Regions from separate parts of the Saccharopolyspora sp. NPDC049357 genome, predicted to be linked through region 2. Evidence: riboswitches for the same ligand, from Rfam matches in the RefSeq annotation. Region 2 holds a riboswitch; each other region holds the start of a gene.

Region 1 (9,993 bases), on a different contig from region 2:
AGGAGCTGTTTAGGGTTTGCTTTGCGTAGCGGTGCCAGTGGAAGAACCTGAGCGGTTCCGTGGACTCCGTGCGCCACTCCTGATGTATGCCAATACACGGCGTCGCGGCGTACTCGCCACGAAACCGCTCAGAACCTGCGGCGGTGCGAGCTGAGTCCCACACCTGAAGCAACGGCTCCGCCGCATCCCTAAACAGCACTTAGCCGTCCCCGCGCAGCGACGGGCGCAGCTGATCGAGAACCGACGGGTCCTCGATCGTCGACGGCACGACGGTGTCGCCGCGATCGGCGATCTCGCGCATCGACTTGCGCAGGACCTTGCCCGAGCGGGTCTTGGGCAGACCGTCGACCACCGCGACGTCGCGGAACGCCGCCACCGGGCCGATCTGCTCGCGCACCGCCGTCACCAGCTCCTCGCGCAGCGTCTCGGCCGAGATGTCCACACCGGACTTGAGCACCACGAAACCGCGCGGCACCTGGCCTTTGAGCTTGTCGTGCACGCCGATCACCGCGCACTCGGCCACCGCCGGGTGCGCCGCCAGCACCGCTTCCATCGACCCGGTCGACAACCGGTGACCGGCCACGTTGATCACGTCGTCGGTGCGGCCCATGACGAACACGTAGCCGTCGGCGTCGACGTAGCCGTTGTCGCCGGTGAGGTAGTAGCCCTCGTAGCGCGACAGGTAGGACTCGCGGAACCGCTCGTCGTCGCCCCACAGCGTCGGCAGCGTGCCCGGCGGCAGCGGGAGATTCAGGCAGATCGCCCCGTCGGTCTCCGGCGGCAGCGGAGCACCCGCCTGATCCAGCACCGCGATCTCGTAACCCGGCACCGGAACCGTCGGCGAACCCGCCTTGACCGGCATCGGCTCCAACCCGCGCAGGTTCGCGCAGATCGGCCATCCCGTCTCGGTCTGCCACCAGTGGTCGATCACCGGCACGCCCAGCTGCCCGGCCGCCCAGTGGTAGGTCTCCGGGTCCAGCCGCTCACCGGCAAGGAACAGCGTTTCGAGGCTGGAGGTGTCGTGCTCGGCGAGCAGCCGGCCGTCCGGGTCGACGCGCTTGATCGCCCGCAGCGCCGTCGGCGCGGTGAACAGCGCCTTGACCCGGTGCTGGGCGATGACCCGCCAGAACGCGCCCGCGTCCGGGGTGCCCACCGGCTTGCCCTCGTAGACCACCGTCGTCGCCCCGGTCAGCAGCGGCGCGTAGACGATGTAGGAGTGGCCGACGACCCAGCCCACGTCCGAGGCGGTCCAGAAGACCTCGCCGGGGGAGATGTCGTAGATGTTGGCCATCGACCAGCGCAGCGCGACCGCGTGCCCGCCGTTGTCGCGCACCACGCCCTTGGGCTTGCCCGTGGTGCCGGAGGTGTAGAGGACGTAGAGCGGATCGGTGGCGGCCACCGGCACGCACTCCGCCGGTTCGGCGCCCTCGACCGCCTCCTGCCAGTCGATGTCGCGAGGGCCCAGCTCGGCGCGCGCCTGATCGCGCTGGAGCACGATCACCTTCCCGGGCTGGTGCTCCGCCTGCCGCAGCGCCTCGTCCACGATCGGCTTGTACTCCACGACCCGGTTGGGCTCCAGCCCGCAGGAGGCCGCCACGATCACGCTCGGCCTGGCGTCGTCGATGCGCGCGGCCAACTCCTTGGGCGCGAAGCCGCCGAAGACCACCGAGTGCACCGCACCGATCCGCGCGCACGCCAGCATCGCGATCGCCGCCTCGGGGATCATCGGCAGGTACAGCACCACCCGATCGCCCGCGGCCACGCCCTGCGCGCGCAGGGCTCCGGCGAACAGCGCGACCCGGTCGAGCAGCTCGCGGTAGGTCCAGGTCTGCACGACGCCGGTCATCGCCGAGTCCCAGATCAGCGCGGGCTGCTCACCCCGCCCGTCGCGGACGTGCCGGTCCAGCGCGTTGAAGCACGTGTTGAGCTCGCCGTCGGGGAACCAGCGGTACATCGGCGCGGCTGAATCGTCCAGCGCCCGCGTCGGCTCGCGGTCCCACTCGATCGCCCGCGCCGCGTCGAGCCAGAAGCCCTCGCGGTCGTCCAGGCTCCGCCGGTAGTTCTCCGCGTACTCACCCATCGCTGCGACTACCTCCTGCGTCCGCTGTGACACCGCCTGTGTAGTACCTCAGATCAGATCTCGGCGCCAGGGGCCCGCGCGGCCGTTCGGCCGAAACGCGTTCGTCACGAGCGAAACACCGGTGTTCGGACGAACGGGGGAACGGAATTCGGTCGCGCTCACATCTGATGCGATTCGGCGACGCCGCCGCGCCGCTGGGCGCTGCGGGTGCGTTTCCGGCGCGCCAGTGCGGCTCGCAGGCCGCACAATCGGCGACGAGCCGATGGCCGGGCTAACACCGAGGTGTCCCGCGCCGACAAATGAATCGGAGGTGCTACGAACTTATGAGCACGATGGAACCGGCAGAGCCTCCCGGGGCCACAGCGACCGTCGACGAGCCGAACGACCTGCCGACCGCGCCGTGCAGCGTGGTCTGGAGCGGCGGCCACTCCTACGTCCGAGAGGGAACCGCGGGCGCCCGCTGGGCGGGCGTGGACGATCGCGGCAGAGCCCGGTTCCTCACCGATGCCGAGTTGCACCGCCGGGGCTGGAGCCGCACTCGCGGGTGAATCCGCGGCGGTTCTTCCGGAGCCGCAGGCTGTCCCGCCTCCGGCTGGCCGCCAAGTGGGTTGCGCTGCCCATATGAGACCCTGATCGGGTAAGGATGCACAGGTGTGCACCCGTTGCGGGGCAGTGCGCACAACCATTCAGGGGAGGCTCGTGGTGCAGGACGCCGAGCGCACCACGGAAAACACCACGAGCGGGCCGCGGGCTGGAGCGGGGAAGGACCACCCGGGGCCGGGTGATCCCGGCCTGGACCGGATCCGCGAGGTCGCCCGCGACGTGTGGGCGGATCCCTGGTGGACGCTGCCCAACCTGCTCAGCGTGATCCGCCTGGCCGGCGTGCCGGTCTTCCTCTGGCTGCTGCTCGGCCCGCAGGCCGACCTGCTCGCGCTGCTGGTCCTGGTGATCAGCGGCGCCACCGACTGGCTCGACGGCAAGCTCGCCCGCTGGCTCAACCAGTACAGCCGCATCGGCGAGCTGCTCGACCCCGCTGCCGACCGCCTCTACATCGTCGCGACCCTGATCGCCTTCGTGCTGCGCGACGTCATCCCGTGGTGGGTGGCGGTCGCCCTGGTCGGCCGCGACGTCGTGCTCACCCTGTGCCTGCCGGTGCTGCGCTGGCACGGCTACGAACCGCCCGAGGTGCACTACCTGGGCAAGGCCGCCACGTTCTGCCTGATGTACGCGTTCCCGCTGCTGCTGCTGGTGCAGGACGACTTCACCGGATCCGACGTGGTCCGGCCCATCGCCTACGCCTTCACCGCCTGGGGCGGGGCGCTGTACCTGTGGGCCGGCATCCTCTACCTCGGGCAGGTCGCCGCCGCCGTGCGCGGGGCCAGAGCCCGCGCCTGATCCCGGCTGCGCGTCGTCTTGCGGCCCTAGGTGGCCGGTGAATACGCTCGCCGCGCCGATCACTCGGCACGTTGCAACAGCGGACGAAAGGCGGGACCACCGTGGCGGCCCCGGAGATCAAGTACACCGAAGAGCACGAATGGGTCCAGCGCATCAGCGAGGACACCGTGCGCATCGGCATCACCGACTACGCCCAGCAGCAGCTGGGCGACGTGGTGTTCGTCCAGCTCCCCGAGGTGGGGCAGCAGATCGCCGCCGGGGAGTCGATGGGCGAGGTGGAGTCGACCAAGAGCGTCTCCGACATCTACGCCCCGGTCACCGGTGAGATCACCGCCGGCAACGCCGCGCTGGAGGACCAACCGGAGCTGGTCAACTCGGACGCAACGGGGGAGGGCTGGATGGTGGAGATCCGGCTCGCCGACCCGGAGCAGCTGGCCGGTCTGCTCGACGCCGATGGTTACCAGAAGCTGATCGACCAGGCATGATCGTCCTGCCGGGAGGCATCCGTGGGACGATGACGGGAGTCGCTCGTTCCGAGGCTGTCCAGGCACGGTACGTTGGGCGCATACTTGGCACGATCTATCCGCGTAGAGGAGAGCTCAGGTGAGCCAAAACAGCGGCTTCGGCGACGTTCCGCCGGAGCAGTCACCGGAGACCACCTCGGTCTTCAGGCCCTTCCTCTCGGAGCCGGAAAGCACCGAGAGCGCGGCCCCGGAGCCTGCCCCCGCATCCGGGGTCGATGCGCTGCCGGCGGGTTCCGCCCTGCTGGTGGTCAAGCGCGGCCCCAACGCGGGTTCGCGGTTCCTGCTGGATCGGGAGACCACCAGCGCCGGCCGGCACCCGGACAGCGACATCTTCCTCGATGACGTGACGGTGTCCCGGCGGCACGCCGAGTTCCGCCGCGAGGGCAACGACTTCGTGGTGGTCGACGTGGGCAGCCTCAACGGCACCTACGTGAACCGGGAGCCGGTGGACACCTCGGTGCTCGCCAACGGCGACGAGGTCCAGATCGGGAAGTTCCGCCTGGTCTTCCTGACCGGGCCGATCGATGGGGGCCAGGGCGGCCGCTGAGGCCGTCGAACAGGGCTTTTCAACCCGTCAGCGGGGCGGCGCCACGAGGCGTCGCCCCGCTGACGCATGAGGCAGCTGCGCGGCCCGCGCGCGGATCTCGTCCCTCCTCGCCGGGAATTTCCCGGCGCCACAAGCGGTTTTGACAGCGCAGCAGGGCAGTTCCGGCGGGTTCGACCGGGCTCTGCGCGGTGTATCGTGCTGGGTATTGCTCAACGACGAGCTCGCCAGCGGTCCGGGCCGCGAGCCCCGACTACAACGACCGCGACGGTGGTGGTCCGCCGGGACCGCCGATGGAAGGGCGTGTCCGCCGTATCGCGGGTAGCGTCGGAGGCGTCGGTGCGGGACCCTCGACGGGGATGTCACGCTTCGGCGCGCTGGAGGAGGCGATGTGACGATGAGCAGCGAGATGCGCGTCGTCGGCGTGCGAGTTGAACTACCAGCCAACCAGCCGATCCTGCTGTTGCGCGAGGCTCAGGGTGAGCGCTACCTGCCGATCTGGATCGGATCGGTCGAAGCGACGGCCATCGCCCTGGAGCAGCAGGGCGTGCGGCCCCAGCGGCCGCTCACGCACGACCTGCTCAAGGACGTCATCGGAGCCCTGGGCCGCGACCTGGAGCAGGTGCGGATCACCGACCTGCAGGAGGGCACCTTCTTCGCCGAGCTGGTGTTCGACGGTGATGTGCGGGTTTCCGCGCGGCCGAGCGACTCGGTGGCGCTGGCGCTGCGCATCGGAGTTCCGATCCACGCCGACGAGTCGGTCCTCGACGAGGCCGGGCTGATCATTCCGGACGAGCAGGAGGACGAGGTGGAGAAGTTCCGCGAGTTCCTCGACTCCGTCTCCCCGGAGGACTTCCGCGGTGCCGACACCTGAGGACCGACGCTTCGGGTTCTAGTCCGAACAGACCACACCGGCCCCCGGGTTGCACCAGCAGCCCGGGGGCCGGGTTCTTGCGCCGGCCAACGAGAGCGCGCGCGGCCCGCGCGTCGCGTTGACCCGCCTGCTCAGCGGGCATACCTTCGGACTTACGCGAATTGCCCCGGTGTGATTCAGCCGGTGTACGGCTTCGCGGCCCTGGACCGCAAACGGTCCGGGCGCTGGTGATCGTCGTCGTCGGCTTCGGGCCGGACGAGGGGAGGCAGGCGTGGTGGAGGAAGCAGCGACCTCGGATGCTGCGGAGCAGGGTGAGCTGTTCCCCGACGCCTCTGCCCCGGACGAACTGGTCGGTTACCGCGGGCCGGCGGCCTGCCAGATCGCGGGCATCACCTACCGGCAGCTCGACTACTGGGCGCGCACCAAGCTGGTCGGGCCGTCCATCCGCGGTGCTGCCGGATCGGGCTCGCAGCGGTTGTACTCGTTCAAGGACATCCTGGTGCTCAAGGTCGTCAAGCGTCTGCTGGACACCGGGGTATCGCTGCACAACATCCGAGTCGCGGTGGAGCACCTTCGCAAGCGCGGCGTTCAGGACCTGGCGAAGCTGACGTTGTTCAGCGACGGCACCACGGTCTACGAGTGCACCTCCGCGGAGGAGGTGGTCGATCTGCTGCAGGGCGGGCAGGGAGTGTTCGGCATCGCGGTCAGCGGTGCGATGCGCGAGATCAGCGGGACCATCCACGAGTTCCCGGCCGAGCGCGCCGACGGTGGCGAGAACATCGAGTCGGCGATCAACGACGAGCTCGCGGCTCGCCGCCGTGACCGCCAAGCGGAGACCGGCTGAACCACCGGTGCCCGCCATCTGTGCGGTAGGCGACATTGATGGTCTGATAGACGCTGTTGATCGGGTACTCTGAGCGCCATCGCCGACCCCGTGCGGGAGAGTCCGGTCCTGACCAGGACCGGCGCCGAAGGAGCAACTCTCCCCGACAACCTCTCAGGCCACCTGGACCGCACGGGCGAGATACCTCTGGAAAGCGGGCACACCTACTGGTGGGCCCCGCCGACGGTGCAAGCCCGGTCCGCCGGGTGAAGCTCTCAGGCGTTCGCTTCGCGAACGGGGACAGAGGGGGAGAGCAGCATCCGCTGCCGCCCTTTGTTCGCCGCGATGATTGAGGTTTTGGCGATGACCGACGCGACGCACGACCGCATCCCTCTGGCCGCGCTGGAGCACGGCAGGCCGTTCGCTGACCGCCACGTCGGCCCGATGCCCGCCGAGCTGGCCCGCATGCTCGACGTCATCGGCGTCGGCTCCCTGGAAGAACTGGGGCAGAAGGCCGTCCCGGACACCATCCGCGAGGGCGACCTGCAGCTGTCGCTGCCGGAACCGGCCACCGAGACCGAGGCGCTGGCGGAGCTGCGCGACCTCGCCGGTCGCTGCACCCCGCACACCGAGATGATCGGCCTGGGCTACTACGGCACGGTCACCCCACCGGTGATCCTGCGCAACGTGCTGGAGAGCCCTGCCTGGTACACCGCCTACACGCCCTACCAGCCGGAGATCTCGCAGGGCCGGCTGGAGGCGCTGCTGAACTTCCAGACGATGGTCGCCGACCTGACCGGCGTGCCCGTCTCCAACTCCTCGATGCTCGACGAGGCCACCGCCGCGGCCGAGGGCATGACCCTGGTGCGCCGCGCGGGCAAGTCCAAGTCGCCGCGCTTCCTGGTCGACGCCGACACGCTGCCGCAGACCATCGCGGTCATCGAGACCCGCGCCGAACCGCTGGGCATCGAGGTCGTGGTCGCCGACCTGACCTCCGGTGAGCTGCCCGAGGGCGAGTTCTTCGGCGCGTTGCTGTCCTACCCGGGCGCCTCCGGCGCGGTGCGCGACCAGGAGGCCCTGATCGCCGCGCTCCACGAGCGGGGCGCGAAGGTCGTGGTGGCCACCGACCTGCTGGCGCTGACGCTGCTGCGCGCGCCCGGCGAGATCGGTGCCGACGTCGTCGTGGGGAGCACCCAGCGCTTCGGCGTGCCGATGGGCTTCGGCGGTCCGCACGCCGGGTTCATGGCCGTGGCCAAGGGCCTGGAGCGGCAGCTGCCGGGCCGCCTGGTGGGCGTGAGCGTCGACGTCGAGGGCAACCAGGCGTACCGGCTCGCGCTGCAGACCCGCGAGCAGCACATCCGCCGTGAGAAGGCCACCAGCAACATCTGCACCGCGCAGGTGCTGCTGGCCGTGGTTGCCTCGATGTACGCGGTCTACCACGGTCCGGACGGGCTCAAGGCGATCGCGACCCGCGCGCACCGGATGGCCGGTGTGCTCGCCGAGCAGCTGCGCCGCGGTGGTGTCGAGGTCGTGCACGGCGAGTTCTTCGACACCGTGGTCGCCAAGGTCCCCGGCAAGGCCGACGAGGTCCTGGCGGCCGCGCGCCGCGGCGGGGTGAACCTGCGCCGCGTGGACTCCGACCACGTGGGCATCAGCTGCGACGAGACCACCACCCGCGCCCACCTGGCCGCGGTGTGGGAGGCCTTCGGCGTGACCGCCGGTGACGTCGAACAGCTCGACGTCGAGACCGAGGACGCGCTGCCGGTCGCGCTGGCCCGCACCTCGGAGTACCTGACGCACCCGGTGTTCCACACGCACCGCTCCGAGACCTCGCTGCTGCGCTACCTGCGGCAGCTGTCGGACAAGGACATCGCGCTTGACCGCAGCATGATCCCGCTGGGCTCGTGCACGATGAAGCTCAACGCGACCGCGGAGATGGAGCCGATCACCTGGCCGGAGTTCTCCTCGCTGCACCCCTTCGCGCCCGCGCAGGACGCCGAGGGCCTTCTCAAGGTGGTCTCCGACCTGCAGGAATGGCTCGCCGAGGTGACCGGCTACGACGCGGTGAGCCTGCAGCCCAACGCGGGCAGCCAGGGCGAGTTCGCGGGCCTGCTGGCCATCCGCGCCTACCACCACAGCCGTGGTGAGGCCGAGCGCGAGGTGTGCCTGATCCCGGCGAGCGCGCACGGCACCAACGCCGCCAGCGCCGTGATGGCCGGGATGCGGGTGGTCGTGGTCCGCTGCGATGAGCAGGGCAACATCGAGATGGACCACCTGCGCGAGCTCGTCGGCGAGCACGCCCAGGACCTCGCCGCGATCATGATCACCTACCCGTCCACCCACGGCGTCTACGAGGACACCGTGCGCGAGGTCTGCGGGCTGGTGCACGACGCGGGCGGCCAGGTCTACGTCGACGGCGCGAACCTCAACGCGCTGATCGGCCTGGCCCGTATGGGCAAGTTCGGCTCCGACGTCTCGCACCTGAACCTGCACAAGACCTTCTGCATCCCGCACGGCGGTGGCGGTCCGGGCGTCGGCCCGATCGGCGTCCGCGAGCACCTGTCGCCGTTCCTGCCCAACCACCCGCTGCAGCCCGCCGCCGGTCCGGCCACCGGTGTCGGCCCGATCAGCGCCGCCCCGTGGGGCAGCGCCTCGATCCTGCCGATCTCGTGGGCCTACGTGCGGATGATGGGCGCCGACGGCCTGCGCCGCGCGACCCTGACCGCCGTGGCCGCCGCCAACTACGTGGCGCGGCGGCTGAGCGAGTACTTCCCGGTGCTCTACACGGGTGCGGGCGGCCTCGTCGCCCACGAGTGCATCCTGGACCTGCGGCAGATCAGCAAGACCAGCGGCATCACCGTCGACGACGTCGCCAAGCGCCTCGCCGACTACGGCATCCACGCGCCGACGATGTCGTTCCCGGTCGCGGGCACGCTGATGGTCGAGCCGACCGAGAGCGAGAACCTCGCCGAGCTGGACCGCTTCTGCGAGGCGATGATCGCCATCCGCGCCGAGATCGACAAGGTCGTCGCAGGTCAGTGGCCCGCCGACGACAACCCGCTGGTCGGTGCCCCGCACACGGCGGCCAGCCTCGCCAAGGAGTGGGACCACGCCTACTCCCGCGAGGAGGCGGCCTATCCCATGGGCACGGACGCGATCAAGGTGTTCCCGCCGGTCCGGCGCATCGACGGCGCCAAGGGCGACCGCAACCTGGTCTGCTCCTGCCCACCGTTGGCGGCGTACCAGAGCTGAGTCGGCGGGTCGGTTTGCGCGTCCGGTCGCGACGATGACACGGTGGCCCCTTCAACCGACCGGCTCCGAGAGGAGTTGAGCACCATGCTCACCATCAGTGAGAGCGCCGTCGAGGTCATCAAGCTCGTCCTCGTCGGCGGCGACTCTCCGGCCAGCTCGGGCTTGCGCATCGCGCCGGCCGGGCAGGGGCTGCAGGCGTCGATCGCCGAGGAACCCCAGGAGGGCGACGAGGTGATCGAGGAGAACGGCGTCCGGATCTTCCTGGAGAAGGAGGTCTCGGAGCTCTTGGGCGACAAGACCCTGGATGCCGAGAAGGACAGCAACGGCGAACTGGCGCTGGCCGTGCGGGACTGACCTCAGAGGTTCGTTCCGCGTCGCCGTTCGGCCTGGCGTCGCGGCGTCCTGCCCAGACGACGTCTGAGGGCCCGCGGCGGCGCGGGTTGCGAGGGCGGCCCTCGCGGCTACGCCGCTCGCACAACCTCAGAACGCGCTCTTGAGCCG
Region 2 (9,993 bases):
CTCGTGGATGCGCTCCACCCCGGCCCTGGCCAACTGGGCCTGGATCATCACGCTGGAGAGCATTCGGGCCGGTCCGGACAGCATCGCCACGTACCCGGCGAATGCGACGAAGGTTCCCAAGCTCACCTGGCCCTGGAAGACCAGCCAGCCGCCCAGACCCAGCACACCCACCTGACCGGCGGCGGGAAGCGTCGCCAGGCTCGCCGCGGGAAGGGACGTCATCCGAGCCGCGCGCAACCGCTCGGCGAACAGCCGCCGCGCCCGCGACTCCAGCCGGCCGACCTCGCGCTTCTCCTGGCCGAAGCCCTTCACCACGCGCACACCGGTGACGGTCTCCTCGACGTGCTGGGCGATGTCGGCCGCGCGCTGCTGCGCTGACCAGGTGGCGGGGAACAGCTTCTTCTTGCTGCGCGCGGTGACCACGGCGATCAGCGGCGCCACGATGAGCGCCACCACCGTCAGCAGCGGCGACAGCCACAGCATCGCCGCGATCGCGAACACCGCCAGCACCGCTGTGCCGGCCGCCAGCGGCAACATCGACAGCAGCGAATGCACGAGCTGCAGGTCGCTGATGGAACGCGACACCACCTGCCCGGTGCGCAGCGCGTCCTGCTTGCCCCCGTCGAGACGCTGCATGGCGGCGAACACCGCCCGCCGCAGGTCGTGCTGCACGTCCAGCGCCAGCCGGCCCGCGCTGTAGCGGCGGACGAAGGCGGCGCCGAACCGGAACACGCCCAACACCAGCAGCACGATCACGATCCACCACAGCCGCTCGGTGCTGCGCGCCACGGCGTCGTCGACCGCGAGCTTGGTCAGCAGCGGGACCAGCGCCTCCAACCCCACCGCGGTCACGGAGGCGCCCATCGCCAACACCAGTGCGACCGGGTGGCGCCGACAAGCGGCGAAGAGGCGACTGATCCAGCCGCCGGAGGAACGGCGGGGATTCTCGGAGTCGCTCACCCCGCCAGGTTAGGCCTCGGCACCGACGGCGCAGCACCGCCGATCCTGCGGTGTGACCGGCGCCAACGGGTGAGGAAGGGAACCTTCCTGCCATTTCGGTCGACGCGGCGCCAGGGGTGGCAGAAAGGTTCCCTTGCTCACGCCACGTCGCGCCGCGCGCCCACGAACCAGCCACCGGCCACGAACAGCGCGGTGTAGCCGAGGAACGTCAGCAGGCTGGCCCACCACGGGTGCCCGTAGCTGCCGCCGAAGAACAGGTGCAGGAGTTCGAACGCGGTGCGCGGTGTGTTCGGTTCGTTCGGGCCCGCGACCGCGGAGACGAACAGCGGCACCGCCAGGTTGGACACGATGCCGTTGCCCGCCGAGCCCGGCAGGTAGGGCTCGATTCCGGACACGGCGGTGTCGATCAGGCTGAACGACAGGATGAACTCGACCACGAACTTGTAGACCAGCGGCAGGATGACCACCAGCACGGCGTTGGCGATCAGCGCGCCGAACCCGACCCCGAGCAGCGTCCACAGCAGCATCGACAGCACGCCTGCTCCGCCGACGCTGAGCCAGCTGCCGAACCCGCCGAAGTTGCTCATGTCGTGGCCGGCGCCGAGCAGGGCGCCGAGGCTGGCGAACAGCACGTTCGCCAGCCCGTAGAGCACTCCGATGCCTGCGCAGGCGATCAACTTCGCCCACAGCACGGAGCTGCGCGGGTTCGCGGTGAGATACGTGGTGGTGATGGTCTTGGCGCGGAACTCGCTGGCGAAGGCCATCGCGCCGAACAGCAGCGCGAAGATCGTGCCGAAGTTCGTCGACAGCGCCACCGACAGCAGACCCAGCGGGAGCGACGCGCTGAACTCCTCGACCATGTCGATGATTCCGCCGAACGCGGTGCCCAGCCAACCGGCGGCGAACCCCAGCACCACCACGGGGATCAGCAGCGCCCACCACAGGCTGGTGGTGAAGATCTTCCGGTACTCGGCCTTGATCAGCCCGATCATCACACGCTCCCGCCACTGCCCGGCTGGCCCGGCCCAGCCCACGTCTGCGATGTCGGCGGGGCGTATTGCGGAAGTCCCGTGAACTGCCCCTGGGTGAGGTGGAAGAACAACTGCTCCAGATCGACGCGCTCGTCCTGCATCCCGTAGAGCGCGACCCCGGCCTGCAACGCCAGGTCGGCGACCGCGCGCGAGTCGGCCCCGAGGACTGCCAGCCGCCCGTCCGGGAGGTATTCGACCCCGTAACCGGCTGCCTGGAGCTCGGCGACCAGCACCTCGGGGGAATCGGCCTGCACCAGCGCTCGCGACTGCTGAGCGGCGCGGAGTTCTTCGACGTGCCCGTCGTAGACGCACCGGCCTTGGCTGATGATCACCAACCGGTCCACGGTGTGCTCGATCTCGCGCAGGAAGTGGCTGGACATCAGGACGGTCCGGCCCCCGGCGGCGAAGGCCTGCAGGAAGCCCCGCAGCCACGCGATGCCCTCGGGGTCCAGTCCGTTCGCGGGTTCGTCGAGGATCAAGATCTGCGGGTCGCCGAGCAGCGCGGTGGCCAGTGCCAGGCGCTGCCGCATGCCCAGCGAGAACCCGCCGGTCTTGCGGTCCCCTGCGGCGGCGAGCCCGACCAGCTCCAGTGCCCTGTCGACCTGGCCGTCGGGGATGTTCATGGCGGCCGCGTAGCAGCGGAGGTGGTGGCGCGCGGTGCGGCTCGGGTGGAATCCGTGCGCGTCGAGCACGGCGCCAACGACCCCACCCGGGTTCGGCAGCCGGTTGAACGGCAGTCCGTTGATGGTCGCGGTGCCCGACGTGGGCGTGACCAGGCCGAGGATCATGCGCAGTGCGGTGGTCTTGCCCGCTCCGTTGGGGCCCAGGAAGCCGGTGACCGCGCCGCGCTGCACCGTGAAGCTGAGGTCTTGCACCGCGTGCACGGGGCCGAATCTCTTGTTCAGCCCTTGCACGTCGATGCGACCGCTGCCGTCGTGCACACGCCCTCCCACGTCCGGTCACCCGTCAGTGTGTCACCCCTGATGGCTCCATCCTGCCGGACAGGTCGGGCCGTGAAGGTGAGGTGTCGTGGCCGCCGCGGGTCGCGGGTGCCGGACGCGGGGGCGTGCAGCAGGTCAGGCCCGTTCGACCACCGCCGCGCGGTAGATCCGGCTGTGGTCGGTTTCCAGCCGTTCGGCCAGCGGCGGTGGGGTCGTGGGTTCGGTCGTGAGGTCGGGGCGGATGAACTCGTCGGTGTCCCAGTCGGACGGCCCGGGGCCGGTGGCGGACACGATCGGCTCGGGGATCACCGCGACGGCGTGTTCGGGATTTCGGGGGAGGTGGGACCGGGTTTGGCGGCCAAGTCGGGCGCGGCGCTCCGATGATCCGGAACGTTCGGTGATCAGCTGGTGGTGCGCGGCCTGCCACACCTTGCAAGGCCAGGGTCTGCGGCGCAGCGTTCCCCGGCAGGACGGGCAGCGCCCGTCGGAGTCCGGCTCGTGATCGTCTAACAGGGTTCGAAGGGCTCCGGTAAAGCGATGCAGCTCGGTTCGGGCAATCGGTAGCAGCACTTCGTGGGCGTCTTCGCCCATCACTCGGTCCAGGGCGTCGAGCCGGTCGAGAACCGCCTTGCGCAGTGCCGTGTCCGTCACGTTTATCTCCCACCCGTCAGCGCGTTTTCCTGCGTCGGAGTTTCCGCTGGAGAGCAACGGGTGATCAGTCACCCGTCGTTACTCCGATGGGTGACATCGGCATCGCGGGTTCACGCCTGCACGGGCACCCGACCAGACTCACCCCATCGAGTGGTTATCGATTCGGCTGGCAATTGGCGGCGAAGTGCTCGCTCGCGTCGTCGGCAAACCGGCGATCTTCCCCTACACTGAGAGTGGCGGCCTGCTCCCGGTGACCCCCAGGCTGGTTGAGCGGGCCGCCCCTATTTGCCTTTTCGCGGCGAATCCGATTCCTGGATGCGGCGAATTGCACCGCATTCGCCAACTCGGTTAGCGGCCAACGAATTCGAATTAGGACTCGGTGCAAATTCCCGAGTGGGCGGTCGCCGTCGGTGTGAGCAGGGGAACCTTCCTGTCACAGCGGAGCGGACGGGCTACGAGGAAGGGAACCTTCCGCGCAGCCCGTCCGACCCCAGACACCGAGAGACGTCAGTCCAGGACGCTGCTCAGCGCGACGGCGGTGCGGCCGTGGGCCTCGGCGACGGCCTGGTTGACCAGGTCGCCGGCGTGGGTGTTGAGGCCGCCGGCCAGCGCGGCATCCGCGCGGCACGCCTGCTGCCAACCGGCGTCGGCGATGCGCAGCACGTAGGGAAGCGTCACGTTGGTCAGCGCGTGCGTGGAGGTGTTGGGCACCGCGCCCGGCATGTTCGCCACGCAGTAGAAGACCGAGTCGTGCACCCGGTAGGTCGGGTCGTCGTGCGTGGTCGGCCGGGAGTCGGCGAAGCAACCGCCCTGGTCGATGGCGATGTCGACCAGCACGCTGCCGGCCTTCATCTCCGAGACCATGTGGTTGGACACCAGTTTGGGGGCCTTCGCGCCCGCGATCAGCACCGCGCCGATCACCAGGTCGGCAGCCCGAACCGACTGCTCGACCGTGTAGCGGTTGGACGCGACCGTGCGGATCTGGCCGTGGAAGTCGCGGTCGATCTCGCGCAGCTTGTCGACGTTGGTGTCCAGCAGCTCCACCTCGGCACCCATGCCCAAGGCCACCCGCGCCGCGTTGAGGCCGGCGACACCGCCGCCGATCACCACGACGCGCGCCGGGTGAACCCCGGGAACTCCGCCGGGCAGCACACCCCGACCACCGCTGGGCCGCATGAGCGAATGCGCACCCACCAGCGGTGCCAACCGCCCGGCGACCTCGCTCATCGGCGCCAGCAGCGGCAGCCCGCCGTCCCCGGTCTGCACGGTCTCGTAGGCGATGCCGGTGATGCCCGAGGTCAGCATCGCGTCGGTCAGCTCAGCGGAGGCGGCCAGGTGCAGGTAGGTGAACAGCACCTGGTCCCGGCGCAGCCGCGGGTACTCCTCGGCGATCGGCTCCTTGACCTTGAGCACGAGGTCGCCTTCGCTCCACACGTCGTCCGCCGTGGCCAGCACCTTCGCACCGGAGGCGAGGAAGTCCTCATCGGGAATGGAGGAGCCGGCACCGGCATCCGCTTCGACGAAAACGTCGTGACCGCGGGCGGTCAACTCGTGCACACCGGCTGGGGTGATCGCGACCCGGTACTCGTTGTTCTTGATCTCGCGAGGCACTGCGATCTTCACCGTGGGGTCCTTTCGTCGTGTGGAAACAACGATCGGACGACGTGACGCACAGCGCATCATTTCCACGGCATGAGATTGGGCGGGGGTGTTTGTGCCACCAGCACAACGCCCGTGCGTGCGGCCAGGGCGGAAGTGACAGATCGGTTCCCGTGCTCGTGATCGCCGCGCCCGCGTCCCCGGCTCAGCCGTGCTGCGCCCAGCGCTCGGCCAGCAGCTGCACCAGCAGCGCGGACCGGACGTCCGCGTCGTCGAGGTCGACCTCCACCAGCTGGCCGATCCGCTTCATCCGGTACCGGAAGGTGTTGGGATGCACCCGGAGTTCACGGCTCGCCTGCCGGGGGTCTCCCGGGTGCCGCAGCCACGCGTGCAGGGTGGCCTGGTAGTCGGTGCCCTGCCCGCGATCGTGCTCCCGCAGCACCGCCAAGGGACCCAGCGCGGCAACACCGGCGTCGGTGGCCGCGCCGGCCATCCGGCTGAGGACCAGCAGGTGCCACAGGTCCTCGTAGACCGCGACGGGTTGCCGCACCAACCCCGTGCGCAGCATCCCGATCAGCTCATCGGCCTGGGCTCGGGAGCCCGGGATGTCGGTGACCGCCACGGAAGTTCCCACCGCGACGAGCGGGCGAGGGGACAGGTCGTGCGACAGCAGCGCCTGTCGCAGCTCCGGCCAGCCGCCTCCACGAGCCCGGTCGGGCACCAGCGCGTAGAGCACGGTGCCGATCTCGGTGACCAGCGGCCGTCGTCCGATGCCCCGCGTGATCCACTCCCACATCGCCAGCCGCTGTCCCTCGGCCGGCTCGTCGGAGGCGGGCATCTCGATCGCGATCACGCGGTGCTCCTCGTTGGGCACCGCCAGTTCGCTGGCCGCCCCCCGCCAGCCGTCACTGCCGTCGAGCAGCAGCCGCACCTGCTCGGCCGTCCTCCGCCGCTGCACGTCGGCGACCGCGCGCCAGCGCAACAACTGCAACGCCACCAGCGGTGCGGTGTCGGCGAAGGCGGTCGCGCGCTCCTCCGAGACGGGGCCGGGCACCACCGCCCACATCGAGCCCAGCAGCTCGCCGCCCATCCTGATCGGCATCACCAGACGCGGCAGCGTCCCGTCCTGCTGAGCGGGCACGAAGATCGCCGAACTGCCCTTGATGAGCTGCCGGAACGTGCCGCGGGCGCGGAACTTCGCGAGCACGTCGTCCGGTTGTTTGCGACCCATGATCGTGGAGATCCGCGCCGGGTCGGTCAGGTCCTGCCTGGCCGAGTACGCCAGCACCTGCGAATGGGCGTCTTCGATGGTCACCGGCGCGTCCACGACGTCGGCGACCGCATCGGCGAGCCTGAACAGGTCCGCGACACCGATACCGCTCTCCTCCGCCTGCCTGATCCCGCCCGCCAAGGCCGCGCGGATCAGCCACACCAGCTGCGCCCACGCGGTGCCGGGACGCACCTCCACCAGTGCCACGTCGGCGCCGCGCACGGCTTCCACGACAGCGGCCTCGGCCGACACCGGTGGCTTGAGCAGCACCGCGGCCGCGCCCTGCTCACCGCAGTCGCGCACCAGCCGCACCGCCTGCTCGACGTCGTTGATCCCCACACCCAGCACCAGGTCGCCGCCGGTCGCCGTCGTGGGCTGATCCGGTTCGGCGATCACCACGTCACCGGCGACGGTGTTGGGCTCCGGGCTGATCACGGTGCGCAGCAGGGCCGGGCCCACCCTCTCGACCAGTGCCCGGATGTCGAGCATCGAAGGGTCCTCCTCGACCAAGGGCGTGCCGGCGGAGATCACATGTGCATTGACAGTCTCGCTGGCCCGTTTATCGTTGCTGAGCAAGTCGACAATCGCATACCGGCCATCGACCCCGTGCGGGAGAGACCCTGCCACCAGTGCAGGGCGCCGAAGGAGCAACACTCCCCAGCAAACTCTCAGGCACCCATGACCGCTCGGGCGAGGCAACTCTGGAAAGCGTCCGTCGTCACCGACGGGCCACCCACGGTGCAAGCCGCTCGCGCGGCGAAGCTCTCAGGTTCCGCAACAGAGGGGGAGGCCCAGCCGAAACCGGGGACCGACGTCCCTTCGAAACAGCTATGGAGCCTCCCTCATGACGCTGCCCACGAACCTGTCCTACACCGAAGAGCACGAGTGGATCGACGACCGCGGCGAGATCGCGCGCATCGGCATCACCGAGCACGCCGCCAGCGCCCTCGGTGACATCGTCTTCGTCCAGCTCCCCGAGGTCGGCGACCAGATCGAGTCCGGCCAGGCGTGTGGTGAGCTGGAGTCCACCAAGTCCGTCAGCGACCTGTTCGCGCCCGTCACCGGCGAGGTCGTGGCCATCAACGAGTCCGTTGTGGACGACCCGGCCGTGGTCAACTCCGACCCCTACGGCGAGGGCTGGCTGATCGAGGTGCGCGTCACCGAGACGGGCGCGACCCTCACCGCAGAGCAGTACTCCGAATTGATCAACGAGTAGCCGCGGAGCCCGGAACGAGGCGAGGCGATCAATGACGATCAGTGTCTTCGACCTGTTCTCGGTGGGGATCGGCCCGTCCAGTTCGCACACGGTGGGGCCCATGCGCGCAGCGCAGCGGTTCACCGCGAAGCTGCGGGCGAACGGGACCATCTCCAAGGTCAACAGGGTCAAAGCGGAGTTGTTCGGTTCCCTTGGCGCGACCGGTCGCGGTCACGGCAGTCCGAACGCGGTCCTGCTCGGGCTGGAAGGGCATCGCCCGGAGTCGGTGGATCCGGTGGCCGGCGCGCAGCGCGTCGACGAGATCGACGAGAGCGGGCTGCTGCGGCTCGGCGGTGATCACGTGCTGTCGTTCACCAGTGCGCGAGACCTGGTGTTGCACCGGCGCAAATCGCTGCCGGAACACCCCAACGGCATGCGCTTCACCGCCATCGGCAACGACGGGAGCGAGCTGGAGTCGGCGGTCTTCTACTCGGTGGGCGGCGGCTTCGTCGTCGATGAGGGCGCGGCCGGCGCCGACCGGATCAAAGCGGATGACACAGCGGTTCCCATGCCCTTCAGCACGGGCGCCGATCTGCTGATCCGCAGCGCCGAGTCGGGTCTGCCGATCAGCGGGGTGATGCTCGCCAACGAGCTGTCCTGGCGGGAGGAACCCGCGGTGCGGGCGGGGCTGCTGGACATCTGGCGGGTGATGCGGGAATGCGTCGACAACGGTTGCCGCAACACCGGTGAGCTGCCCGGCGGCTTGAAGGTGCGCAGGCGCGCGGCCGAGTTGGCCGCGAAGCTGACCGCTCAGGACGATCCGCTGGAGTGGGTCACCCTGTTCGCGCTGGCGGTCAACGAGGAGAACGCCGCGGGCGGGCGCGTGGTGACCGCGCCGACCAACGGCGCGGCGGGCATCGTGCCCGCGGTGCTGCACTACTACGCGCGGTTCGTGCCGGGTGCCGACGAGGACGGCGTGGTGCGCTTCCTGCTCACGGCCGGGGCCATCGGGGTGCTGTTCAAGGAGAACGCGTCGATCTCGGGTGCGGAGGTCGGCTGTCAGGGTGAAGTCGGTTCGGCGTGCTCGATGGCCGCAGCAGGCCTGGCCGAAGTGCTCGGTGGCACGCCGAGCCAGGTGGAGAACGCCGCGGAGATCGCGATGGAGCACAACCTGGGGCTCACCTGCGATCCGATCGGAGGTCTGGTGCAGATCCCGTGCATCGAGCGCAACGCGGTGGCCTCGGTCAAGGCGATCACCGCTGCCCGGATGGCGTTGCGCGGCGACGGCACGCACTTCGTGTCCCTCGACAAGGTCATGAAGACGATGCGGGAGACCGGGCGCGACATGAAGGTCAAGTACAAGGAGACCGCACGCGGCGGATTGGCCGTCAACGTCATCGAGTGCTGAGCGGCGGCCCGAGGTGAGGATGGGAACCTTCCTGTCATCACCTCGGGCCGCTCTGCTGCGCTGACCTGCGGCGTCGAAATCTCACGCGATCAACGACGGGACGCGTGCGCGCCATTTAGTTGCGCACAACTGAATTGTGCGCTACGGTTTGTCTCGTGACGACGGAATCGACGCTGGACCGGCTGCTCTGCTTCGCGCTGCACAGCGCGTCGCGGGCCTTCACCAACCTCTACCGGCCGTTCCTCGACGAGGTCGGCCTGACCTACCCGCAGTACCTCGTGATGCTGGTGCTGTGGGAGCGCGAGTCGCTGACGGTCAAGGAGCTGGGAAACCTGCTCCGGCTCGATTCGGGAACGTTGTCGCCGCTGCTGAAACGACTCCAGACCCGTGGGCTGCTCGTCCGCACGCGCAGCGAGACCGATGAGCGGTCCGTTCGCGTCGAGGTCACCGACGAGGGGCGCGCGTTGCGGCAGCAGGCGCGCGACATCCCGCAGCGGATGGTCTCCGCGACCGGGATGGACCTCGGCGAGGTCGAGCAGCTGCGGTCCACGTTGGAAAACCTGACGACCACGTTGAACGACGCGGCACGCCGGGTCACCGAGAATCGGGAGACGAAGGCATGACAGTTCTCTACACGGCGGAGGCCACCGCGACCGGCGAAGGTCGCAGCGGACGCACGCGCACCTCGGACGGCTTGGTCGACCTCGAGCTGGCCATCCCCAAGGAGATGGGCGGCCCCGGCGGAGCCACCAACCCCGAGCAGCTGTTCGCGGCCGGCTACTCCGCCTGCTTCCACAGCGCCCTCCAGCTGGTCGCCCGCAAGCAGAAGGTCGACATCGAAGGCTCCTCGGTCACCGCCGAGGTCGGTATCGGCAAGAACGGTGACGGAGGCTTCGGCCTCAACGTCTCCCTCCTCGTCGACCTGCCCGGCGTTCCCG
Region 3 (9,993 bases), on a different contig from region 2:
GCGCGGGACGAACCTTCGCCGGTGGTCGACAGGTCGACGGTGACGACGGGATGCCCGTGGGCGATGAGCTCGGCGACGTAATCCAGCTCATCGCCCTTGGTGTCGAACGTTCCAGCGACGTACGCGCTGCCCATCGAGACCTCCGTGCTGCTCGCCGTGGAGAACGACCCGGGATCGGACTCTACTGTCGATCGCCCGGCGAGCAACAGAAAAACGACCTCCGGCTGCACGCCGGAGGTCGTCTCCTGGGACTTTCGCTCAGTGGTGTCCGCCCTGGGAACCACCCTGGGAGCCGGATCCGCCCTTGCCCATGAACTTGTTCTTGACCTGGTCGATCTTTTCCTTGTTCTTCGGGTCGGAGGCGTACTTCTTGGCCTGGTCGACCACCTTCTTGCCCTGCGGGCTCTTGGCGAAGTCGGTGACCTTCTTGAACAGCGACATCATCACTCCCGATGCATCGAGGCCGTTGTCCATCAGACTACCGACAAATCACCCGCGACTCACGCCTCACCACGTCGAACGGAGTGGCGACGTTCCGGTGACGTTCCGGTTCCGGCCCCCGCACCGCCAAGCAGAGCGACCGCGAAAGGCGATCAGCCGAGGACGCCGCTGACGCTGGCGTGGCCCTTGAGCACGTTGCGGGCGATGGTGCGGCGCTGGATCTCGTCGGTGCCCTCGAAGATCCGGAGCAGCCGCAGGTCGCGGTACCAGCGCTCGACCGGGAGCTCCTTCGTGTAGCCCATGCCTCCGTGGATCTGCAGGACCCGGTCGACGATCTGGTTGGCGTGCGTGGCGCCGAACAGCTTGGCGATGGACTGCGCGTGCCGGGAGTCCATGCCCTGGTCGACCTGCCAGGCGGCCTGCAGGATCAGCCAGCGCAGCGCCTCGATCTCCACCGCCGAGTCGGCGATCATCCACTGGATGGCCTGCCGGTCGGCGATCGGAGCGCCGAAGGTCTCGCGGTTCTGGGCGTATTCCGAGCCCATCTCCACCAGGCGCTCGCACGCGCCCAGCGCGCGGGCGGGCAGCAGGTAGCGGCCCCGGCCGATCCACTGCATGGCCAGCCCGAAGCCGTTGCCGACCTCGCCGAGCACGTTCTCGTCGGGCACGCGGACGTTGTCGAACACCAGCGCGGCCGGCTGGCGCTCGTCGGGGCCCATGATGTCGATCGGCTCGGACTTCCAGCCCATGTCGCGGTCGACCAGGAAGCAGGTCACGCCGCCGTTGGCGCCCTTCTCCCGGTCGGTGACGGCGAAGACCATCACGAAGTCGGCGTCGATGCCGCCGGTGATGAAGGTCTTCTCGCCGTTGATGACCCAGTCGTCGCCGTCGCGAACGGCGGTGGTGCGCAGGTTCTTGGCGTCCGAACCCGCGCCGGGCTCGGTGATGGCGAAGCAGGACTTGCGGGTGCCCTCGATGGTCGGCAGCAGGTAGCGCTGCTTCTGCTCCTCGTTGGCGTAGTAGAGGATGTTGTCGGCGTAGCCGCCGAAGCGGAACGGCACGTAGGTGCGGCCGAGCTCGACCTCGATCAGCGCCGTCATGACGGCCGAGAGGTCCATGCCGCCGTACTCCTCCGGCGTCTGGACGCCCCAGAACCCGGCCTCCTTGGCCTTGTCCTGGAGTTCGAGCAGCTCGTCCTTGGTGAGACCGCGCTGACCCGCCCGCTCCCTGCGCAGCACCTCCGGCTCCAGCGGCATGAGCTCCCGCTGGACGAAGTTGCGCACCCAGTCGCGGATGTCGCGCTCGGTGTCGGAGAGCGAGAAGTCGACCATCGCGTGGTTCCTTTCCGTGCAGGCCGGTAACTAACACCGTTAGTTTTATGGCAGCCTAGAACCGTCCCGGCGCACGCCGCAAGGGTTCCGGTGAGGAGACAGACGTTGCCCAGACCCAGCACACCCCGACTCTCCCCGGAACTCATCCGAAGGTCCGGGCTGGAGATCATCGACACCGAGGGCCTGGAGGCGCTCTCGATGCGCAGGCTGGCCGAGCGCCTCGACGTGCGCGCCGCGTCGCTGTACAACCACGTGGCCACCAAGGAAGACCTGCTGCACGAGATCGCCGACGAGGTGATGAGCGCGGTCGACGTCTCCGACTTCGACCGGGACTGGGCCGCCGGCCTGCGCACCTGGGCCCGCTCCTACCGCGCCGCCCTGGTCGACCACCCGAACCTGGTCCCGTTCATCGCCTACGGCCCGGCCCGGCGCGATTCGGCCCTGCGCGCCGCCGACGCCGTCCACGGCGGCCTCACCCGGGCCGGCTGGCCGCAGCGCTACGCCACGATGATCGGCGCCTCGACGAAGTACCTGGTCATCGGCTCGGCCATGGGCTCGTTCAGCCACGGCTTCCCAGCCGACGCCACGGTCTACGCCAACCGCTTCCCGCACCTCAGCAGGGCCCACCTGCTCCACCAGAAGGCGGCGGAAATAGACGCCGCCAGCTTCGAACTCGCCCTCTCAGCCCTCATCGACGGCCTCAAGACCCAACTCGAAGACCTCACCGGATGAACCACGCATGCCACCATCAGGCGAACCAGGCCCTGAGACGGGTGCTCGGCCTTTTCGCCCCTTGGTGAACCGCGCCTCTCGCGCGCAGCCCCGCAACCATCCGGAAAGCCGCTGCGCAAGGGTTGAGATCACTCGGTCTTCCTGTTGACTGGGGGTGGGGCGGTTCGTAGCGTCTGTGAGCGGTACAACCGAATACCGCGCCGATGACGTCTCGCGGGAGAGACCTCGTCCTCGCCGGACGAGGCGCCGAAGGAGCAATACTCCCCAGTAAACTCTCAGGCACCGTTACCGCAGGACACCAGGCGAATCACGGAGAAAAGCAGGAGCATCGCGCTTCTCGCCCACGGTGCAAACCACCCCGCCGGGTGGTGAAACTCTCAGGCCAATGACTCCGGGGAGACCCCGCCCGACCAGCGCAGACCGCGACGGTCGGGGGTCGAGGCGCCCCGGATAAGGTTGGGCGCGTGAGCTGACCGGCCCTCGACTGCCGACCGGCACGCCCACCCAGGAGGAGTTTCACCATGTCATCGCCCCGCCGGACACCGCTGCACGCGGTGCACGAATCCCTCGGCGCCACCTTCACCGAGTTCGCCGGCTGGCAGATGCCGGTTCGCTACAGCAGCGACACCGCCGAGCACAACGCGGTGCGCACGGGCGCCGGCCTGTTCGACCTCACGCACATGGGCGAGATCCTGATCAGCGGCCCGCAGGCCGCCGAGGCGCTGGACTACGCGCTGGTCGCCAACGCCTCCGCCATCACCCCCGGTCGCGCCCGCTACACCATGATCTGCAACGACTCCGGCGGTGTGCTCGACGACCTGATCGTCTACCGGCTCGCCGAGCAGGAGTTCCTGGTCGTGGCCAACGCCGCGAACGCCGCCGTGGTCTCCGCCGAGCTGGCCGAGCGGGTCTCCGGTTTCGACGCCGCGCACTCCGACGCCTCCGACGACTACGCGCTGATCGCGGTGCAGGGCCCGAACGCGGTGGCGATCCTGGCGCCGCTGACCGACACCGACCTGAGCACCGTCAAGTACTACGCGGGCTACCCCTCGACGGTCGCGGGCAAGGACGTGCTGCTGGCGCGCACCGGCTACACCGGCGAGGACGGATTCGAGCTGTTCACCGCCCCCGGCGACGCCGAGGCCGTCTGGCAGGCGCTGACCTCCTCCGGCGCCGAGCACGGCCTGCAGCCGGCAGGGCTGTCCTGCCGCGACACGCTGCGCCTGGAAGCGGGCATGCCGCTGTACGGCAACGAGCTGTCCGCGGAGCTGACGCCCTTCCACGCGAACCTCGGCCGAGTGGTCAAGCTGGACAAGGACGCCGACTTCGTCGGCAAGTCCGCGCTGGCCGCGGTTGCCGAGAAGCCCACCGAGCGCACCCTGGTGGGACTGACCACCGACCAGCGGCGGGCGCCGCGCCACGGTTACCGCGTCCTCGACGCCGACGGCGCCGAGATCGGCGAGGTCACCAGCGGCGCACCGTCCCCGACCCTCGGGCACCCGATCGGGATGGCCTACGTCGACCGGGAGCACAGCGAACCCGGCACGGCCCTGCAAGTCGACATCCGAGGCCGCAACGTCGCGGTGCGGGTCGTCGAGCTGCCGTTCTACCGCCGCAACGCCTGACTCCAGAAAGAAACAGGAGGCACACACTGATGTCGAACCCGGATCTGTTCAACGATGCCCTGGCAACGGTTGACCCGGAGGTGGCAGCGGCGGTCGGCGCCGAGCTGGGTCGCCAGCAGAACACCCTGGAGATGATCGCCTCGGAGAACTTCGCGCCGCAGGCCGTGCTGCAGGCGCAGGGCTCGGTGCTGACCAACAAGTACGCCGAGGGCTACCCGGGCAAGCGCTACTACGGCGGCTGCGAGCACGTCGACGTCGTCGAGCAGCTGGCCATCGACCGCATCAAGGACCTCTTCGGCGCCAGCTACGCCAACGTGCAGCCGCACTCGGGCGCGCAGGCCAACGCCGCGGCGATGTTCGCGCTGCTCAAGCCGGGCGACACCATCATGGGCCTGGACCTGGCCCACGGTGGTCACCTCACCCACGGCATGCGGATCAACTTCTCCGGCAAGCTCTACAACGTCGTGCCGTACCACGTCGCCGAGTCCGACCACCGGGTCGACATGGACGAGGTCGCGCGCCTGGCGCGGGAGAACAAGCCGCAGCTGATCGTCGCGGGCTGGTCGGCCTACCCGCGTCAGCTGGACTTCAAGCGGTTCCGGGAGATCGCCGACGAGGTCGGCGCCTACCTGATGGTCGACATGGCGCACTTCGCCGGTCTGGTGGCCGCGGGCCTGCACCCGTCGCCGCTGCCGCACGCGCACGTGGTCACCACGACCACGCACAAGACGCTGGGCGGCCCGCGCGGTGGTGTGATCCTGTCCAACGACGAGGAGTTCACCAAGAAGTTCAACTCCGCGGTCTTCCCCGGTCAGCAGGGCGGCCCGCTGGAGCACGTGATCGCGGGCAAGGCGGTGGCCTTCAAGATCGCCGCCGGCGAGGAGTTCAAGGACCGCCAGCGCCGCACGGTCGAGGGCGCCCGGATCCTGGCCGAGCGCCTGCTGGCCTCCGACACCACCGAGGCCGGTGTCTCGCTGGTCTCCGGCGGCACCGACGTGCACCTGGTGCTGGTGGACCTGCGCAACTCCGAGCTGGACGGCAAGCAGGCCGAGGACCGGCTCCACGAGATCGGCATCACGGTCAACCGCAACGCCGTCCCGAACGACCCCCGCCCGCCGATGGTCACCTCGGGTCTGCGGATCGGCACGCCCGCGCTGGCCACCCGCGGTTTCGGCAAGGAGGAGTTCACCGAGGTCGCCGAGGTGATCGCGCAGGCCCTCAAGCCGAACTTCGACGAGTCGATCAGCGCGGAGCTGCGCACCCGCGTGGAGGCCCTGGCCGCCAAGCACCCGCTCTACCCGAACCTCTGATCGTCTGAGCGAAAACGCCGCGTTCCGGTCGCGATGTCCGGAACGCGGCGTTTTTTCGTTCACGCTCCGATGTGGACCGAACGCGTCGCGCGAGGATGCCCTTTCGGTATCTCCTGAACTCTTGCCGCAGGTCGTCGACGGGTGGATCATCTCGGCGAAACCACCGGTGGGAACGCCCGGGAATTTCCGGCATTCGTCCACAAAGGAGCAAAACTCCCATGAGCCAGCCAGTGACCGAGTACAAGCGAGAGCTCAGCACCCGGCACATCAACATGATCGCCATCGGCGGCGCGATCGGTGTCGGGTTGTTCCTCGGCTCCGGCAAAGCGCTCCACCAGGTGGGCCCCGGCCTGATCCTGATCTACGCGATCGCCGGCGTGATGATCTTCTTCGTGATGCGGGCGCTCGGCGAACTGCTGATGTACCGCCCGGTCAGCGGTTCGTTCGCGGAGTACGCGGGTGAGTTCGTGGGCCCGTGGGCTCGGTTCGCGACCGGCTGGGGCTACTGGCTGGTGTGGATCGTGACCGGGATGGCCGAGATCACCGCGGTCGGCGAGTACTTCCAGTTCTGGTTCCCCGAAGTGCCGCAGTGGATCCCGGCTCTGGGCGCGCTGATCGTGCTCAGCGGGGTGAACCTGATCGCGGTGAAGCTCTTCGGCGAGTTCGAGTTCTGGTTCGCGCTGATCAAGGTGCTGGCGATCGTCGGCCTGATCGTGCTGGCCGCGCTGATCCTGGTGTTCGGCTTCTCCGACGTCGGTGACACCGCCTCGCTGAGCAACATCTGGTCGCAGGGCGGGTGGTTCCCCAACGGCACCGCGTCCTCGCTGCTGGCCTTCCAGATCGTCATGTTCGCGTTCGTGGGCGTGGAGATGGTCGGCCAAACCGCCAGCGAGAGCGCCGACCCGCAGAAGGTGCTGCCGCGCGCGATCAACTCGGTGATGCTGCGGATCCTGATCTTCTACGTGGGCGCCCTGGTGGCGCTGACCGCGCTGGTGCCGTGGCACCAGTTCCCGGCCGACGGCAGCCCGTTCGTGCACGCGTTCACGCTGATCGGCATCCCCGCCGCTGCCGGGGTCGTCAACTTCGTGGTCACCACGGCCGCGCTGTCGTCGTGCAACAGCGGCATCTACTCCACCGGCCGCATGCTGCGCACGCTCTCCGAGGACGGGCAGGCGCCGCGCAGGCTCGGGCAGCTGTCCGGCCGGGCGGTTCCCGCGCGGGCGATCGGCGTGACGTTCTGCGCGATGCTGGTCGGCGTGGCGCTGAACTACCTGGCGCCCGAGGAGGCGTTCACCTACATCACCAGTGCGAGCACGGCCGGCGCCATCTTCACCTGGGGGATGATCCTCATCGCGCACCTGGGCTACCGCCGCAAGGTCTCGCGCGGCGAGCTGCCCGAGGGCCGGTTCCGGATGCCGCTGGCGCCGTACTCGAACTACGTGGTGCTGGCGTTCCTGGCGTTCGTCGTGGTGCTGCTGGCCTTCGACGCCGAAACCCGCATCGCCCTCTACATCACGCCGGTTCTGGCGATCGCGATCGTCGTCGGCCACCTGGCGAGCCGCAAGAAGCAACCCGCCCGGGTCTGACCAACCCCGCCTCGCGGAGAACGGGCCCCGGTCATCGACCGGGGCCCGTTCTCATGCGCCTTCGGCGGTGTCGGCGAGGTCTTGGAGGGCTCGGGCGAGCTGGCGGGCTTCGGAGCGGCTGAGCTCGCTGGGCTCGTAGCCGGCCTCGCAGGCGGTGCGCCCGAGCCAGGTGACCAGGTAGGTCCCCGCGCCGTCGGCCTCGACCGCGAGGTTGAGCCGCTGGCCGGTGCGCGACAGGTCGAAGGCGACCTGCCCGGCTTTGGCGTCGAGCAGGCCGAGCACCGCTGCGGCCAGTTCGCGGGCCTCGTCCGGGGACAGCTCGCAGGGCTCGCAGCCGCCGTCGCGAGCGCTGTCGACGAACGCGATCAGGTAGGTCTCCCCGACCGAGGTCTCGACGGCCACGTGCAGCCGCTCGCCCGTGCGAGGGGCCGGGATGGCGGCCGCTGTGGCCGGAGCGCTCGCGGTGCCGGTGTGGCTCATGCTGTCACCTCTCATCCGTTCTCAGGCAGTCCACTCCGCTTTCGACCGGATGTCATCGCGGAGGGCCGACCGCTTCCGAATCTCACCAGGGCCCGGCACCTACACGCCGGCTTCCGCGTGGTCGGCGGCGGAGCGTTCCAGCTTCTCCACGCGCGCGCTGACCTCGCGCAGCAGGACCTGGGTGGGCACCGAGTCGAGCTCGGGAACGATGCGGACCTCGGCTCCGGCCTCGTCCGCGCTCAGCCGACCGGCTTTGACCAGCACTTCCAGCAGCGGGACGCCGAGGGCGCGGGCCATGATCCGCGCGTTGCCGATGTCGGGCCGGTAGCCCTTGCGCCAGCGGAAGACCACGCTCGGTCTCAGTCCGCTGTGCTCGCAGAAGTCGTGAACGGTCCACCCGCGTTCAGCCAGGTGCCGTTCGAGGTATTCAACGAAGTCGCTGTCCCCCGCGGTCACGTCGCTCGCGCCAGCGTGTGCCATGAGTTCGAGTCTAGTCCCACCCGTGCGACTCACCGCACTCCGCTCAACGGGTGGACGCGCGCGCCTTCCATCGGCCGCCAGCGCTTTCACCACTGGTTTCGCGCTGAAGCATGCATTAGAGTCCAGGCACATGAATGAGACTCACGTCCGCGTCACCCCGTCGACCCCCGGCCGCGGCGTCCGCATCTCGCTGCACCACTCGGCTCACTAGGCCGCGGTTTCGACGTCCTCTGCCTGGGTCTCGGTCACGACCTGGCTGCGCGGGCGACGGCGCTTCCAAGCCCAGACACCCGCACCGACCAGCACGACGGCGATCGCCAGCACCCAACTCGCCCGGCCGAGCATCGACTCGACGTACTTCGCCGACGCTCCCGCCACCCAGCCGATGCCGACGTGCGTGGCCGACCAGGCCACGGCGCCGATCACCGACGAGAGGAAGAACCGCGGGTAGGACATGCCGCTGGCGCCCGCAGCGGCGGGCAGCAGCGTCCGCACCACCGGCAGGAACCTGCCCACCAGCACCGCACCGATCCCCCAGCGCCGCAGCAGCGTGCCCGCGCGATCCCAGTGGTGCTGGCCGAGCTTGCGCACCACCTTCGTCTCGCGCATCTTCAGCCGGTACCGGCGGCCCAGCCAGAAGCCGATGTTGTCGCCGACCGCCGCGCACACCGCCACGGTTCCGGCCAGCGTCAGGAAGAAGCCGAGGTCGTTCACCGCGGCCGAGGCCACCAGCAGACCCGCTTCGCCGGGGACCAGGAACCCCAGGCCGATGGTGCACTCGCCAAGCACCAGAGCTCCGGTGGCCAGCACGAGCAGCGGTCGGGGCAGACCGGCGATCATGGCCAGGGCGTCGCTGATGAACGTCACGGGAACGGGCTCCTCGGCTGCGGCAGCTCTGACGGCGGTCACGCTACCGGGGAGCACATGAGCTGTTCTCAGGTATGGCACCGAAACGCCAACCGAACCCGAAACCGTTGCCCCTAGGGGGGAACGGACTCAGCAGGACTTGGTCCAGGCGCACTCCAGGGCGCTCTCGTCGCGCGGAGTGCTCGGGTCGTCGGGCACCGTGCGCGGCTGCGGCACCCGCGGGCGCCCGCGCGGCTGGTCGGCGGCGCCGTTGTGCTCGGCGAGCCGGACCGCGATCGCGTCCTCCAGGTCCTGCGGGGTGTCGGAGAGGAAGTCGTTGAACACCACCGAGAACACCAGCCTGCGGCCGTCGGCGGCGGTGACGTAGCCCGACAGCGACGTGACACCGGTCAGCGAACCGGTTTTGGCGTGCACGTTGTCGGCCGCGGCGGTGCCGGCCATCCGATTGCGCAGGGTGCCGCCGACCAGCCTGTCCGGTGCCCCGGCGACCGGCAGAGCGTCGTAGAAGGTCTGAGCCCACGGGCGTTGCGAGGCGTTGTCCAGCAGCAGGGCGAGCTGATCCGGGGTGACGCCGTCCATCCGGGACAGCCCTGATCCGTCCACCAGGCGCAGCGCCTCGGCGTCCACGCCGAGCCCCCGCAGCTGCTCGGCGAGCACACGCGTCCCGGCCGCCCAGCTCCCCTCCCCGGCCTGCTCGCGTCCCATCGCCTTGACCAGGACCTCGGCGTGGCCGTTGTTGCTGAGCTTGAGGAACGGCACCAGCAGCTCCCGCAGCGGCATCGACTCGCGCGCGGCCAGTTCGCGAGCGCCCTGCGGTGCGGCGGCCTTCCCGGTCCCGGTGACGGTGATGCCGTGCGCGGCCAGGGCGCGGGCGAAGACGTCGGTGGCGTAGGCGGTCGCGTCGGGCACGGCCACCCACTCCTCGACCGGCTCGGCACCGGCCGGGACGGTCCCTGTCACCACGACCCGGTCGCTGTGGTGGTCGCGGGTGACGGTGATGTTCGGTTCGCCTTCGGCAGCGGTGGTGGCGCGATTGTCGATGCTCAGCACACCGGTTCCCGGGTCGAGCGCGACCTCCGGCGCCTGGCCCGGAGCGGTGGGCGTGACCCGCACGATCGCGCTCCCGGCGTCGAAGTCGGTG

Evidence for each region. Region 2 has a riboswitch for glycine ahead of gcvH (glycine cleavage system protein GcvH). Riboswitches for the same ligand answer to the same signal wherever they lie in the genome.
Region 1: linked by a shared signal. The riboswitch ahead of gcvP (aminomethyl-transferring glycine dehydrogenase) and the one ahead of gcvH (glycine cleavage system protein GcvH) in region 2 are both predicted to bind glycine.
Region 3: linked by a shared signal. The riboswitch ahead of gcvT (glycine cleavage system aminomethyltransferase GcvT) and the one ahead of gcvH (glycine cleavage system protein GcvH) in region 2 are both predicted to bind glycine.

Annotation. Positions count from the first base shown of each region.
Region 1 is NZ_JBFAQJ010000073.1:3,480-13,472, forward strand. It holds gene AB0J91_RS32455 (TetR/AcrR family transcriptional regulator) at 1-2, shown strand, start outside; gene AB0J91_RS32460 (propionyl-CoA synthetase) at 200-2,113, opposite strand; gene AB0J91_RS32465 (hypothetical protein) at 2,413-2,628, shown strand; gene AB0J91_RS32470 (CDP-alcohol phosphatidyltransferase family protein) at 2,882-3,475, shown strand; gene gcvH (glycine cleavage system protein GcvH) at 3,577-3,960, shown strand; gene garA (glycogen accumulation regulator GarA) at 4,079-4,546, shown strand; gene AB0J91_RS32485 (bifunctional nuclease family protein) at 4,941-5,417, shown strand; gene AB0J91_RS32490 (MerR family transcriptional regulator) at 5,689-6,261, shown strand; glycine riboswitch at 6,345-6,441, shown strand; gene gcvP (aminomethyl-transferring glycine dehydrogenase) at 6,604-9,492, shown strand; gene AB0J91_RS32500 (HesB/YadR/YfhF-family protein) at 9,577-9,846, shown strand.
Region 2 is NZ_JBFAQJ010000040.1:35,936-45,928, forward strand. It holds gene AB0J91_RS26515 (ABC transporter ATP-binding protein) at 1-960, opposite strand, end outside; gene AB0J91_RS26520 (ABC transporter permease) at 1,098-1,952, opposite strand; gene AB0J91_RS26525 (ABC transporter ATP-binding protein) at 1,952-2,932, opposite strand; gene AB0J91_RS26530 (hypothetical protein) at 3,068-3,583, opposite strand; gene ald (alanine dehydrogenase) at 4,091-5,206, opposite strand; gene AB0J91_RS26540 (helix-turn-helix domain-containing protein) at 5,388-6,941, opposite strand; glycine riboswitch at 7,052-7,147, shown strand; gene gcvH (glycine cleavage system protein GcvH) at 7,297-7,668, shown strand; gene AB0J91_RS26550 (L-serine ammonia-lyase) at 7,700-9,055, shown strand; gene AB0J91_RS26555 (MarR family transcriptional regulator) at 9,211-9,678, shown strand; gene AB0J91_RS26560 (organic hydroperoxide resistance protein) at 9,675-9,993, shown strand, end outside.
Region 3 is NZ_JBFAQJ010000026.1:76,838-86,830, forward strand. It holds gene AB0J91_RS21390 (Tm-1-like ATP-binding domain-containing protein) at 1-134, opposite strand, end outside; gene AB0J91_RS21395 (hypothetical protein) at 259-441, opposite strand; gene AB0J91_RS21400 (acyl-CoA dehydrogenase family protein) at 594-1,772, opposite strand; gene AB0J91_RS21405 (TetR/AcrR family transcriptional regulator) at 1,878-2,504, shown strand; glycine riboswitch at 2,709-2,805, shown strand; glycine riboswitch at 2,807-2,906, shown strand; gene gcvT (glycine cleavage system aminomethyltransferase GcvT) at 3,026-4,129, shown strand; gene glyA (serine hydroxymethyltransferase) at 4,159-5,439, shown strand; gene AB0J91_RS21420 (amino acid permease) at 5,658-7,025, shown strand; gene AB0J91_RS21425 (hypothetical protein) at 7,077-7,505, opposite strand; gene AB0J91_RS21430 (helix-turn-helix transcriptional regulator) at 7,605-7,985, opposite strand; gene AB0J91_RS21435 (DedA family protein) at 8,193-8,852, opposite strand; gene dacB (D-alanyl-D-alanine carboxypeptidase/D-alanyl-D-alanine-endopeptidase) at 8,982-9,993, opposite strand, start outside.